Pseudorhodoplanes sinuspersici: one gene and its partner. The protein of the gene in region 2 interacts with the protein of the main gene of each other region in a pairwise test. Links are inferred from orthologs where the notes say so. Each region holds a gene or a part of one and is shown on either strand. Other genes may lie near its edges.

Region 1 (5,036 bases), 580 kb from region 2 along the record:
TTCCGGTGGCGCAGCGGCAGGTTGCGATTGGCCGGCTTTTGGCCGCGACCATGACCGGCAATCTTCTGGGTGCGTCGCTGGCCGGCGTCGTCGGCGATCTGGCCGGCTGGCGTGCGGTGTTCGTCGTGGTCGGCTCGATGGGCGCACTTTGCATCGTCGCGATTGTGATCGGATTTCGCAGCAGCCCGCCGGAAACAACGAAGGGCTTCGATTTGTCGACGCTTGGTCCAAACTACCGGGCCATTTTCGGCAATCCACTCGCCAAATATTGCTTCGGCGCAGTGTTCATCGAAGCCCTGGTGGTGTTCGGCATCTTCCCGCACATGGCCGCGCTGCTGCATGAGGCCGGCGAAAGCCGCGCCTCGATCGCTGGTATCGTGCTTGCGGGGTTTGGTATCGGCGCCGTCATTTACACTTTCTGTGTGGGCTGGCTGTTGTCGTTATTGGGCGAACGGAAGATGATGATCGGGGGCGGGCTGATCATGGCGGCCTTCTGCCTGATCCTGACCTGGCGTCTGCCCTGGCCGCTGGAATTTGCCAATTTTGCGATGCTCGGCTTTGGCTTTTACTGGCTGCATGGCTGCATCCAGGTTTATGCCACCGAACTGGCGCCAACAGCGCGCGGCTCGACCATGGCGCTGCATTCGGCGGCCTTCTTTTTAGGGCAGGCGGTCGGACCGGTCGTTTACGGTCTCGGCTTTTCCCGCGTGGGCACGACGCCGATGCTGGTGGGCGGAGCGATCATCATTGCTGCGGTCGGATATATCTGCGCGCGGCGTCTGTACCACCCGAAACCGAAAACCTAACCGCGGCCTCGATAGGGCGCGACGCCCTGATCCGGCACCCAGACGCCATTCGGTAATTTTCCGGCCTGCCAGAACACGTCGATCGGCATGCCACCACGCGGATACCAGTAACCGCCGATGCGGAGCCAACGCGGTTTCAGCAGCGAGACCAGTCGCTTGCCGATAGAAACGGTGCAGTCTTCGTGGAACGAGCCGTGATTTCTGAATGAGTTCAAGTAGAGCTTTAAGGACTTCGACTCGACCAGAAACTTGTTCGGCACATAGTCGATGACAAAGTGCGCGAAATCCGGCTGGCCGGTAATCGGGCACAGCGCGGTGAATTCCGGCATCGTGAAGCGCGCGACGTAATTCGTATCCGGATGCGGGTTGTCCACCCGGTCGAGCACCGCCTCATCCGGCGATGCCGGCAGCGCGGTCGCACGGCCGAGTTGCAGGGCGGGGTTGGGCAGAACCTGTGATGTCTTCTTTCGGGCCATAGGGGCTCTTAGCGCGCTCCTTCCGGCCGCGCCAGCACCTCCCTTCTTGGTGCTCGCAACATCGATCTTGGCCTGTTTCACGGTATGCAGGCACTCTTGCGTGAGCGCTTTGATGCTGTACAAGCGGCGCGAATTCCTTCCATCCCCGCAACGCCGGAATCCTGAATGACTGCGATCGTCAACATCGTCGGCCGTGAAATCCTCGACAGCCGTGGCAATCCCACCGTCGAAGTGGATGTGTTGCTGGAAGACGGCTCGCTCGGCCGCGCGGCGGTACCGTCCGGTGCCTCTACAGGCGCGCATGAGGCGGTCGAATTGCGGGACGGGGACAAGGCCCGCTATCTCGGCAAGGGCGTCCGCAAGGCGGTGGATGCGGTTGATGGTGAAATCTTCGACGCCATCGGCGGTATGGATGCGGAAGATCAGGTCCAGATCGACGAGACGATGATCGCGCTCGACGGCACGCCCAACAAGGCGCGGCTCGGCGCCAACGCCTTGCTCGGCGTTTCGCTGGCGACGGCCAAGGCGGCGGCAATCTCCAGCGGTCTGCCGCTCTATCGTTACGTGGGCGGCGCTGCGGCGCGCGTTCTGCCGGTGCCGATGATGAACATCGTCAATGGCGGCGCGCATGCCGACAACCCGATCGACTTCCAGGAATTCATGGTGATGCCGGTCGGCGCGAATTCATTCGCCGAAGCTTTGCGGATGGGTGCCGAGATTTTCCACACGCTCAAGGCGGCGCTGAAGCAGGCTGGTCACAATACCAATGTCGGCGACGAGGGCGGCTTCGCCCCGAACCTGCCAAGCGCGGAAGCGGCGCTCGATTTCGTCATGCAGGCGATCACCAAGGCTGGCTTCAAGGCCGGCGACGATGTGTTGCTAGCGCTCGATTGCGCTTCAACCGAATTCTTCAAGGATGGCGCCTATCACTACGGCGGCGAAGGCAAAGTGCGCAGCATCCAGCAGCAGGTCGATTACCTGGCCCAGCTTGTCTCGAAATATCCGATCGCCTCGATCGAGGACGGCATGGCCGAAGACGATTTCGACGGCTGGAAGCTGTTGACCAAGACCATCGGCGCGAAATGCCAGCTCGTCGGCGATGACCTCTTTGTCACCAACGTCACACGGCTGGCCGACGGCATCGCCCAAGGCATGGCCAACTCGATCCTGGTGAAGGTCAACCAGATCGGCACGCTGACCGAAACGCTCGCCGCCGTCGAAATGGCGCACAAGGCCGGTTACACAGCGGTGATGTCGCATCGTTCGGGCGAAACAGAAGATTCGACCATCGCCGATCTCGCCGTCGCCACCAATTGCGGACAGATCAAGACCGGTTCGCTCGCGCGCTCCGATCGTACAGCGAAGTATAATCAATTGCTGCGCATCGAGCAGGAACTTGGCCCGCAAGCAAAATATCCTGGCCGCGCGGCGCTGAGGGCGCGTGCTTAACGTACTATCTTAATAGCGCCTTAAGAGCCTGCGGGCATGTTGCTGCAATGGTCTCACGCAGACGCGCACGGGGAATTCTGACCGCGCTCGGCCTTTATGTCTTGGCCGCGGCGATGATCGGCTATTTCTGGATGCACGCCTATAGCGGCCAGCGCGGCTTGCATGCCAAGCACGAGATCGAACAGCAGATGTCGGAGCTGACCGCCGAGCTGGACCGCCTGAAGGTTGAGCATGGCCAGTGGGAGCGGAAAGTGGCGCTGCTGCGGCCCAGCGGTATCGATCCGGACCTGCTGGACGAGCGCGCCCGTACACTTTTGAACCTCTCGCATCCGAACGACTTGATCATGATGGTCAAGGGCAAATAAAGGCGAGTCACTGGCAAAGTGGACCGGTTCTGTGCTCGAACGGGCGCAGATGAGAAAAAAGATATTCCTGCCACCTCAGGCATTTGGCCGCATATTCAGCATTGCGGACAGCGCATGGCGCGTGCTTTTAACCGCCATGAAATTCGGCTAAGGGTCTGCGTCGAACCGCTGTGCGGAACATTTTAGGGAGCGTCATGGCCGTAGCCAAAAAGTCGCCGGCGGTATCTGCCGATACACCCACGAAACCCGTCGAATTCAGCAAGGAGCAGGAGCTCTCTGCCTACCGCGACATGCTGCTGATTCGCCGCTTTGAGGAAAAGGCCGGCCAGATGTATGGCATGGGCCTGATCGGCGGCTTCTGCCACCTCTATATCGGCCAGGAAGCCGTCGTGGTGGGCATGCAGATGGCCCTGAAGGACGGCGACCAGGTCATCACCGGTTACCGCGATCACGGCCACATGCTGGCCTGTGGAATGGACTCAAAGGGCGTGATGGCCGAACTGACCGGCCGCCGCGGGGGCTATTCCAAGGGCAAGGGCGGCTCGATGCACATGTTCTCGGTCGAGAAGTCCTTCTATGGCGGCCACGGCATCGTTGGTGCGCAGGTCTCGCTGGGAACGGGTCTGGCCTTTTCCAACCGCTATCGCGGCAACGATCATGTCTGCCTGACCTATTTCGGCGATGGCGCGGCCAATCAGGGGCAGGTCTATGAGAGCTTCAATATGGCGGAGCTCTGGAAGCTGCCGGTAATCTACATCATCGAGAACAACCGTTACGCCATGGGCACCTCGGTGCAGCGCTCGTCAGCCCAGCAGGATTTCTCCAAGCGCGGCGCTTCTTTCAACATTCCCGGCGAACAGGTCGATGGCATGGATGTGCGCGCGGTCAAGGCCGCAGGCGACAAGGCTGTCGCGTGGTGCCGCGAAGGCAACGGTCCATACATCCTCGAGATGCAGACCTATCGCTATCGCGGTCATTCGATGTCGGACCCGGCAAAATATCGCACCCGTGACGAAGTCGAGAAGGTGCGGTCGGAACAGGATCCGATCGAACAGGTCCGTCAGCGTCTTTTGAAGAACAAATGGGCAAGCGAAGACGACCTGAAGCAGATCGATGCCAAGGTGCGCGCCACCGTCAATGAAGCGGCAGAATTCGCAACGCACGATCCCGAACCCGATCCGTCCGAGCTTTACACCGATGTCCTTCGTCAAGCGTCCTAACATTGCCGTTGGTTGAATAGAGAGCGTCCATGCCGATAGAAGTCCTGATGCCCGCGCTCTCGCCCACGATGGAGAAGGGCAACCTTGCCAAGTGGCTGAAGAAGGAAGGCGACACGGTAAAGTCCGGCGATGTCATCGCCGAGATCGAAACCGACAAGGCGACGATGGAAGTCGAAGCCGTCGACGAGGGTAAACTCGGAAAGATCCTTGTCGCCGAAGGCACGCCCGATGTTGCCGTGAATACGCCGATCGCCGTTCTCCTTGGCGAAGGGGAAGACGCTTCCGCGATCAAGATCGATGCTGTCCCGGTGGCGAAAGCCGACCGTGCGAACGATCAGCAGCGGTTCGATGAATCCGACGCACCCGATGCGCCGAAATCGGAACAGCTAAAAGACAAGGACGAACCGGTTTCCGCCGTCGCTTCCCCGCCGAAGGTCGAGGTTTTGCCCGAACCCGACGTGCCCGAAGGCACGGAGATGGTGACGCAGACGGTGCGCGAAGCCTTGCGCGACGCCATGGCCGAAGAGATGCGGCGCGACGAAAAGGTCTTCGTCATGGGCGAAGAGGTCGCCGAATATCAGGGCGCCTACAAGGTGACGCAGGGTCTATTGCAGGAATTCGGCGCACGGCGCGTCGTCGATACGCCGATCACCGAGCATGGCTTTGCCGGTCTCGGCGTCGGTGCTGCACTCGCGGGCCTGAAGCCGATTGTCGAATTTA
Region 2 (5,289 bases):
TTCGATCTCGAACCAGATGCGGAATCTCTGCTCGGGCGACCAGATGGCCGCCATTTCCGGCCGGGTGTAACGGGGAATCATGGGCTGCTCACGATAAGCACGAAAAGGATATCGGCCGTCGCGTAACACGCCGCCGCCGCCCGGCAAACCCCTGTCAGGCCCTCAGAAAGTGCTTTTGCAGCCGTTTTCCGCCTGCGTCAGCGGTAGAGCCCGTAGGTCTCCCACTTCTCTTCCGGGATAGGTTTGCCGACCTTGTAGGTGAAGGTGGACACCTTCATGCGGTCGGGCGTCGCCTTGCAGGTGAAGGAATATTGGTACCACTTGCCCTTGCTGCGGAAGGCGCCGCCATCGCCAGTCACTGTGTCGCCGCGGAGCTTCGGCTTCGACAGGGCATAGATCACCGCCCGATCCGGCCGGTATGGATTGGCGTCCTTGTTGACCCTGGCCATCGTCTCCACGGCGCAGACCTGCTCTAGCCGGGTGGTCGGATCAAGGTGGGCCAGGCTGCGGTCGAAGCGGGTATTTCCGGCATGCGAGGGGGCCGCGAATAGCAACATGGCGCAGGCGGTCAGGACAATCTGCTTCATTTCAGCTTCCGGGAATCAAAGGCTATTGGGATGGGCAGACGAGGGCATTTTCCTTATTGGCGCTTTCTGGCGGCCTCCAATTGTGCGGCGGCGGTTTGAACATCGGCCAGATCGCGGAATGCGAGTTTGCCGGTGTAATCGACATCCCGCATTTTTGTCGACATGTTTGATGCGAAATACAGATGCCCGCTTTCGCCACCTGCGCTCATGATTTCGAGTTTTTCGTCCATGCGATTGAACGGGCAGGAGACCGTGCTCGGCCGCAGGCCGGTCCGGACGATCAGCGCTCGCCGGTCGGTGATCGCGTAAATTGTGTATTGGGTCTCGATGGCGAGGATGATGGGCGCTGCAAGCATTGCGAGCCCTATCATGGCAAGGGGGATGAAAATCCCCCACGTCGTGCGTCCGGCCAGGAACAGTCCGAAAATCGCGATGCACCAGGGCACCCCGATCCACAACAGAAAGATCTTGTTGCGGATGGTGGTCCAGATGTCGGGGCGCACCGCGTAGATCACCCGTTCGCCGGGTTCAAGGTCGTTGGCGAGCAGCGTCAGCGCATGGGCCGGCGCGATCACGCCGCTTCGCCGCGTGTCAGGGCGGCAGCATGGCGAATGGCCGAGATGTTGTCGCCATAGGCGGACGGACCGCCTTTGAACACCGCCGAGCCGGCCACCAGAACATTGGCGCCCGCGGCCACGACTTTCGGAGCGGTGTCGGCGGTGATGCCGCCATCGACTTCGAGATCGATCGGCCGCCCGGCAATCATTGAACGGACTCGTGCAATTTTTTCGCTCGCGGACGGAATGAAAGCCTGGCCGCCGAAACCCGGATTGACCGACATGATGAGGACGAGATCGACCAGATCGAGCACATATTCGATGCTGCTTTCCGGCGTTGCCGGATTGATCGACACGCCAGCCTTTTTCCCGAGGGCGCGGATCGCCTGCAATGACCGGTGCAGGTTGGGCCCGGCCTCCGCATGAACGGTAATGATATCGCAGCCGGCTTTGGCAAAGGCTTCGAGATGCGGGTCGGCCGGCGCGATCATCAGATGCACGTCAAAGATTTTCTTCGAATGCGGCCGGATCGATTTGATCACGTCCGGCCCGAAGGTAATGTTGGGCACGAAATGCCCGTCCATCACGTCGAGATGGATCCAGTCGGCGCCGGCGGCATCGGCGGCACGCACTTCCTCTCCGAGTTTGGAGAAGTCCGAGGCCAGGATCGATGGCGCGATCAAAAGGGGGCGGGGCATGCTGTCCTCATCAAACCTTGCCGCGTCAAACGTCGCTTACTGAATCGTGAGCGGCCCGTCTAACACCCCCGCCTTGGGCGGGCAAACCGTGGATTTTGAGAGCGTGGCGACGGCTTTTCCCGCATAACTGGCCGCTGCGGCAAATGTGGGCAGAGTCACGACACCTGCACGAATCCTGCATTGCGCCTATATGGATGTCAGATTTCTGCGCCACCATCCCCCGGCAGCCGGCCAGCCGCGGTCTCTTAGGCTATTCTCGAGGAATTCATGGCTCGTACTGATGTGATTGTTCTCGGCGCCGGCGTCGTCGGCGTGTCCGCCGCCCTTCACCTTGCCAAACGCGGTCTGTCCGTCTCGCTGATCGATCGAAAGCCCGTGGGTGAGGAGACCTCATACGGCAATGCCGGGATTATCGAGGGCAATACGTATTTCCCGTATCCGTTTCCGCTGAAGATTTCCGCGTTGTTGAAGATCGCTTTCAAACAGGCGCCAGAAGCGAATTATCACTTATCTTATCTGCCAAAGATTGCGCCGTGGCTGTTTGCCTATCTTCGGCATTCGCGCGGCGCGGCGATGTTCGAATTTGCCGCAAAGATGCGGCCGCTCTTTGCCAATTCGATTGCCGAGCATGAAAAGCTGATGCGGGAAGCCGGCGCGGAGCGCTATCTGCGTACCAATGGTTGGCTGAAAATCTATCGCACGACGCAAGCCTTCAATGACGCCAAGCCCGATCTCGATGCCATTGCCGCTGCCGGCCTCGCATTCGAGGCGCTGGATACGGCGGGGTCGATGGTGCTGGAGCCAGGACTTTCGCCGATTTTCGAGCGTGGGATCTATTGGCCGCAGGCCGCGAGTGTCAACAATCCGCTTGCGGTGACGCGCGCCTATGCCGAGCGTTTCAAGGCGCTGGGCGGGGTGATCGTGACCGGCGATGCGCGGTCACTGCACCGAGCCGATGGCCGCTGGCGTGTCGATACGACCGAAGGACCGGTGGATGGCGCGCAGGCGGTGGTCGCGCTTGGCCCATGGGCGCAGGATGTTCTCGATCCGCTCGGCATCAGGCTGCCGCTCGAAGTGAAGCGCGGTTATCATCGACACTTCAAGCCCAAGGGCAACAAGGGCCTGAACCGTCCGGTGCTGGATGCCGAAGTCGGATACGCGATGGTGCCGATGGAGCAGGGGCTGCGCCTGACCACGGGCGCGGAATTCGCCGCGCGCGATGCGCCGCCGACGCCGGTGCAGTTCGATCGCCTGATGCCGCAGGCGCGCGCGCTGTTTCCCATTGGCGAGCCGGTGGAAGACGAGCCGTGGATGGGCCGGCGTCCGTGTTTTCCGGATTCCATGCCGGTGATCGGGGCTGCGCCGGGGCAAAGCAATCTTTGGCTCGATTACGGCCATGCGCATTGGGGGCTAACACTGGGGCCCGTCAGCGGCCGCTTGCTCACGGAACTGATGATGGGCGAAACGCCCTTCACCGATCCTGCGCCTTATCGTGCGGAACGGTTCATGAAGTAATGGTTTTGCGAAAAATGATGTTCGAAATCTAATGAGCCGTGCGTTCGCTGAACGGCAGGATTTCGTGGAAGTGATAGCGGCCGCGAATGGCGATGTTGAAGAACGCGCCTTTCGACGACGACGCCAGAAAGGCTTCGTAGATAGATTGCGGGACATTCGCGTAGGCATATTGGCGGCCGGACACGAACGTGATGCGCAGCTCACGCTTGTCGGCGGCATAGACCGTCTCACGAATGACGGAGGATTCAACGGCTCTCGCCTGGGGCGGAATATATTGCGAACGCATAACCACACGCTTTCCTTGTTGGTATTTATTTCATGAACAACGCCGATGAAAGCGGGCAGTTCATGTTTACCGTCAGGATCGTCGCGGATGGTTTATCCGTGGGGTTTTAGGCAAATTTGCCGCGCTCGAATGTGTCGCGCCATGATGGGAGTGCATTGTCGAAGGGCAGGGCTTTTGCTTCGTAGACGCCACGGGCGATAGCACGTGCCAGCACATTGGCTGCGAGAGCGCCGAGCGTCGTCAGCGACATCAGCGGGTCTGCGAGAGGCTTTCGACCCGTTGCGGCCGCAAAGACGACATCGCCGTCAAGCGGCGTGTGCACGGGATAGATCGCGCGGGCGCAACCGGTTTGCGCCATAACGGCAAGGCGGTTGGCCTGCGCGCTGGTGAGAACGGCATCGGTCGCAACCAGCGCAATGGTGGTCGCCTGGCGTGGTGCGCCGCCTTTGGTGCGAATGACGAGATCGTCCGGCGTGAATTGCTTTGGCCAGCCGCGTCCGCCGAATTCATTGTCACGTTCAAACGGCGCCGCCCAGAAATACGGGCCGTCGCCGATGGTGACGCTGCCGACCGCATTGACGATGACGAGCGCGCCGACGGTGTGACCTTCATCCGTGGTCGCCGATGCCGAGCCGACACCGCCTTTCAGGTTGACCACAGTCGCGCCCATGCCGGCGCCGGCGCTGCCCAATGCGAAGGTATCCGAGGCCGCCGAGGCCGCCCGATAGCCAAGCTCCCGGTAGGGTGAGAATCGGCCCCAGTCCTTGTTCCCGCCTGCCAGCAGATCGAAAACGATGGCCCCGGGCACAATCGGCACGCGTGCCGGTCCGATGGCAAAGCCACGGCCTTGCTCACGCAGCCAGGCCTGTGCGCCTGAGGCGGCATCAAGCCCGAAAGCGGAGCCGCCTGAGAGTGTAATCGCATCGACCTGCTCGACGGTTGTTTCCGCGGCCAGAAGCTCGGTTTCGCGTGTGCCCGGTCCGCCGCCGCGCAAATCGACGGAGGCGATTGTGGGCTCGTCAAAAATAATGACGGTCGAACCCGAGCCGAGCACTGCGTCATCGGCATGGCCGACCTTCAATCCCGCGACGTCGGTGATCAGATTGCGCAATGGCCTGCTCCACGTTGTCTCCCGCGGGCTCGACCCGCGGGTCCATCTTTTTCGAATGATGATTGCATCAGACGCGGGCCTGCCCGCGTCTGACCCTATCAATTCCACAAGTCGGGTAAACCCGACTTGCGGGTCAAGCCCGGCAAATGACGAGCAGTAACATGACAGCCCTGCGGTCACATCACAGAGAGGCGACGGGCGATCCGCTTGCGTCGTGCCCCGCAGCCATGCATGACAACATCCATGCCGGACGTGTCTTTCCTTGCCGCGTTATTCGCGGGCCTGATCAGCTTCCTGTCTCCTTGCGTGTTGCCGCTGGTGCCGCCTTATCTCGTCTATCTGGCGGGAACCTCGCTTGAGCGGCTGGCCGACAAGGAGCCAGAACCGCGTGTGCGGCTGGAAACGGTGTTTGCGGCCTGTCTGTTCGTGGCGGGATTTTCGACCGTCTTCATCGCGCTGGGAGCGAGCGCCACCCTGATCGGCGGGCTGCTGCGCGCCTATTCGGATGTTCTGGCGACGGTTGCCGGCATCGCCA

What was found.
Region 1: the proteins of rpe (region 2) and eno interact in binary tests that used the Escherichia coli proteins (3 or more experiments, as listed by UniProt). The link is inferred for Pseudorhodoplanes sinuspersici from one-to-one orthologs.

Annotation. Positions count from the first base shown.
Region 1 is NZ_CP021112.1:4,752,608-4,757,643, forward strand. What follows is about bases 785-3,589. They hold eno (phosphopyruvate hydratase), read left to right. Parts: upstream 785-1,447; coding sequence 1,448-2,731; downstream 2,732-3,589. Other genes in these bases: CAK95_RS23145 (MFS transporter), read left to right, coding at 785-806; queF (preQ(1) synthase), read right to left, coding at 803-1,282; CAK95_RS23160 (FtsB family cell division protein), read left to right, coding at 2,779-3,096; pdhA (pyruvate dehydrogenase (acetyl-transferring) E1 component subunit alpha), read left to right, coding at 3,291-3,589. Outside these bases: more of CAK95_RS23145, read left to right, coding at 1-784; more of pdhA, read left to right, coding at 3,590-4,316; CAK95_RS23170 (pyruvate dehydrogenase complex E1 component subunit beta), read left to right, coding at 4,346-5,036. UniProt on the Escherichia coli protein: Catalyzes the reversible conversion of 2-phosphoglycerate (2-PG) into phosphoenolpyruvate (PEP). It is essential for the degradation of carbohydrates via glycolysis.
Region 2 is NZ_CP021112.1:4,173,306-4,178,594, forward strand. Bases 1-2,837 are described here. They hold rpe (ribulose-phosphate 3-epimerase), read right to left. Parts: upstream 1,843-2,837; coding sequence 1,159-1,842; downstream 1-1,158. Other genes in these bases: purB (adenylosuccinate lyase), read right to left, coding at 1-81; CAK95_RS20220 (DUF930 domain-containing protein), read right to left, coding at 198-587; CAK95_RS20225 (hypothetical protein), read right to left, coding at 641-1,162; CAK95_RS20235 (NAD(P)/FAD-dependent oxidoreductase), read left to right, coding at 2,110-2,837. Also shown: more of CAK95_RS20235, read left to right, coding at 2,838-3,357; CAK95_RS20240 (KTSC domain-containing protein), read right to left, coding at 3,386-3,643; CAK95_RS20245 (P1 family peptidase), read right to left, coding at 3,750-4,754; CAK95_RS20250 (cytochrome c biogenesis CcdA family protein), read left to right, coding at 4,986-5,289. UniProt on the Escherichia coli protein: Catalyzes the reversible epimerization of D-ribulose 5-phosphate to D-xylulose 5-phosphate.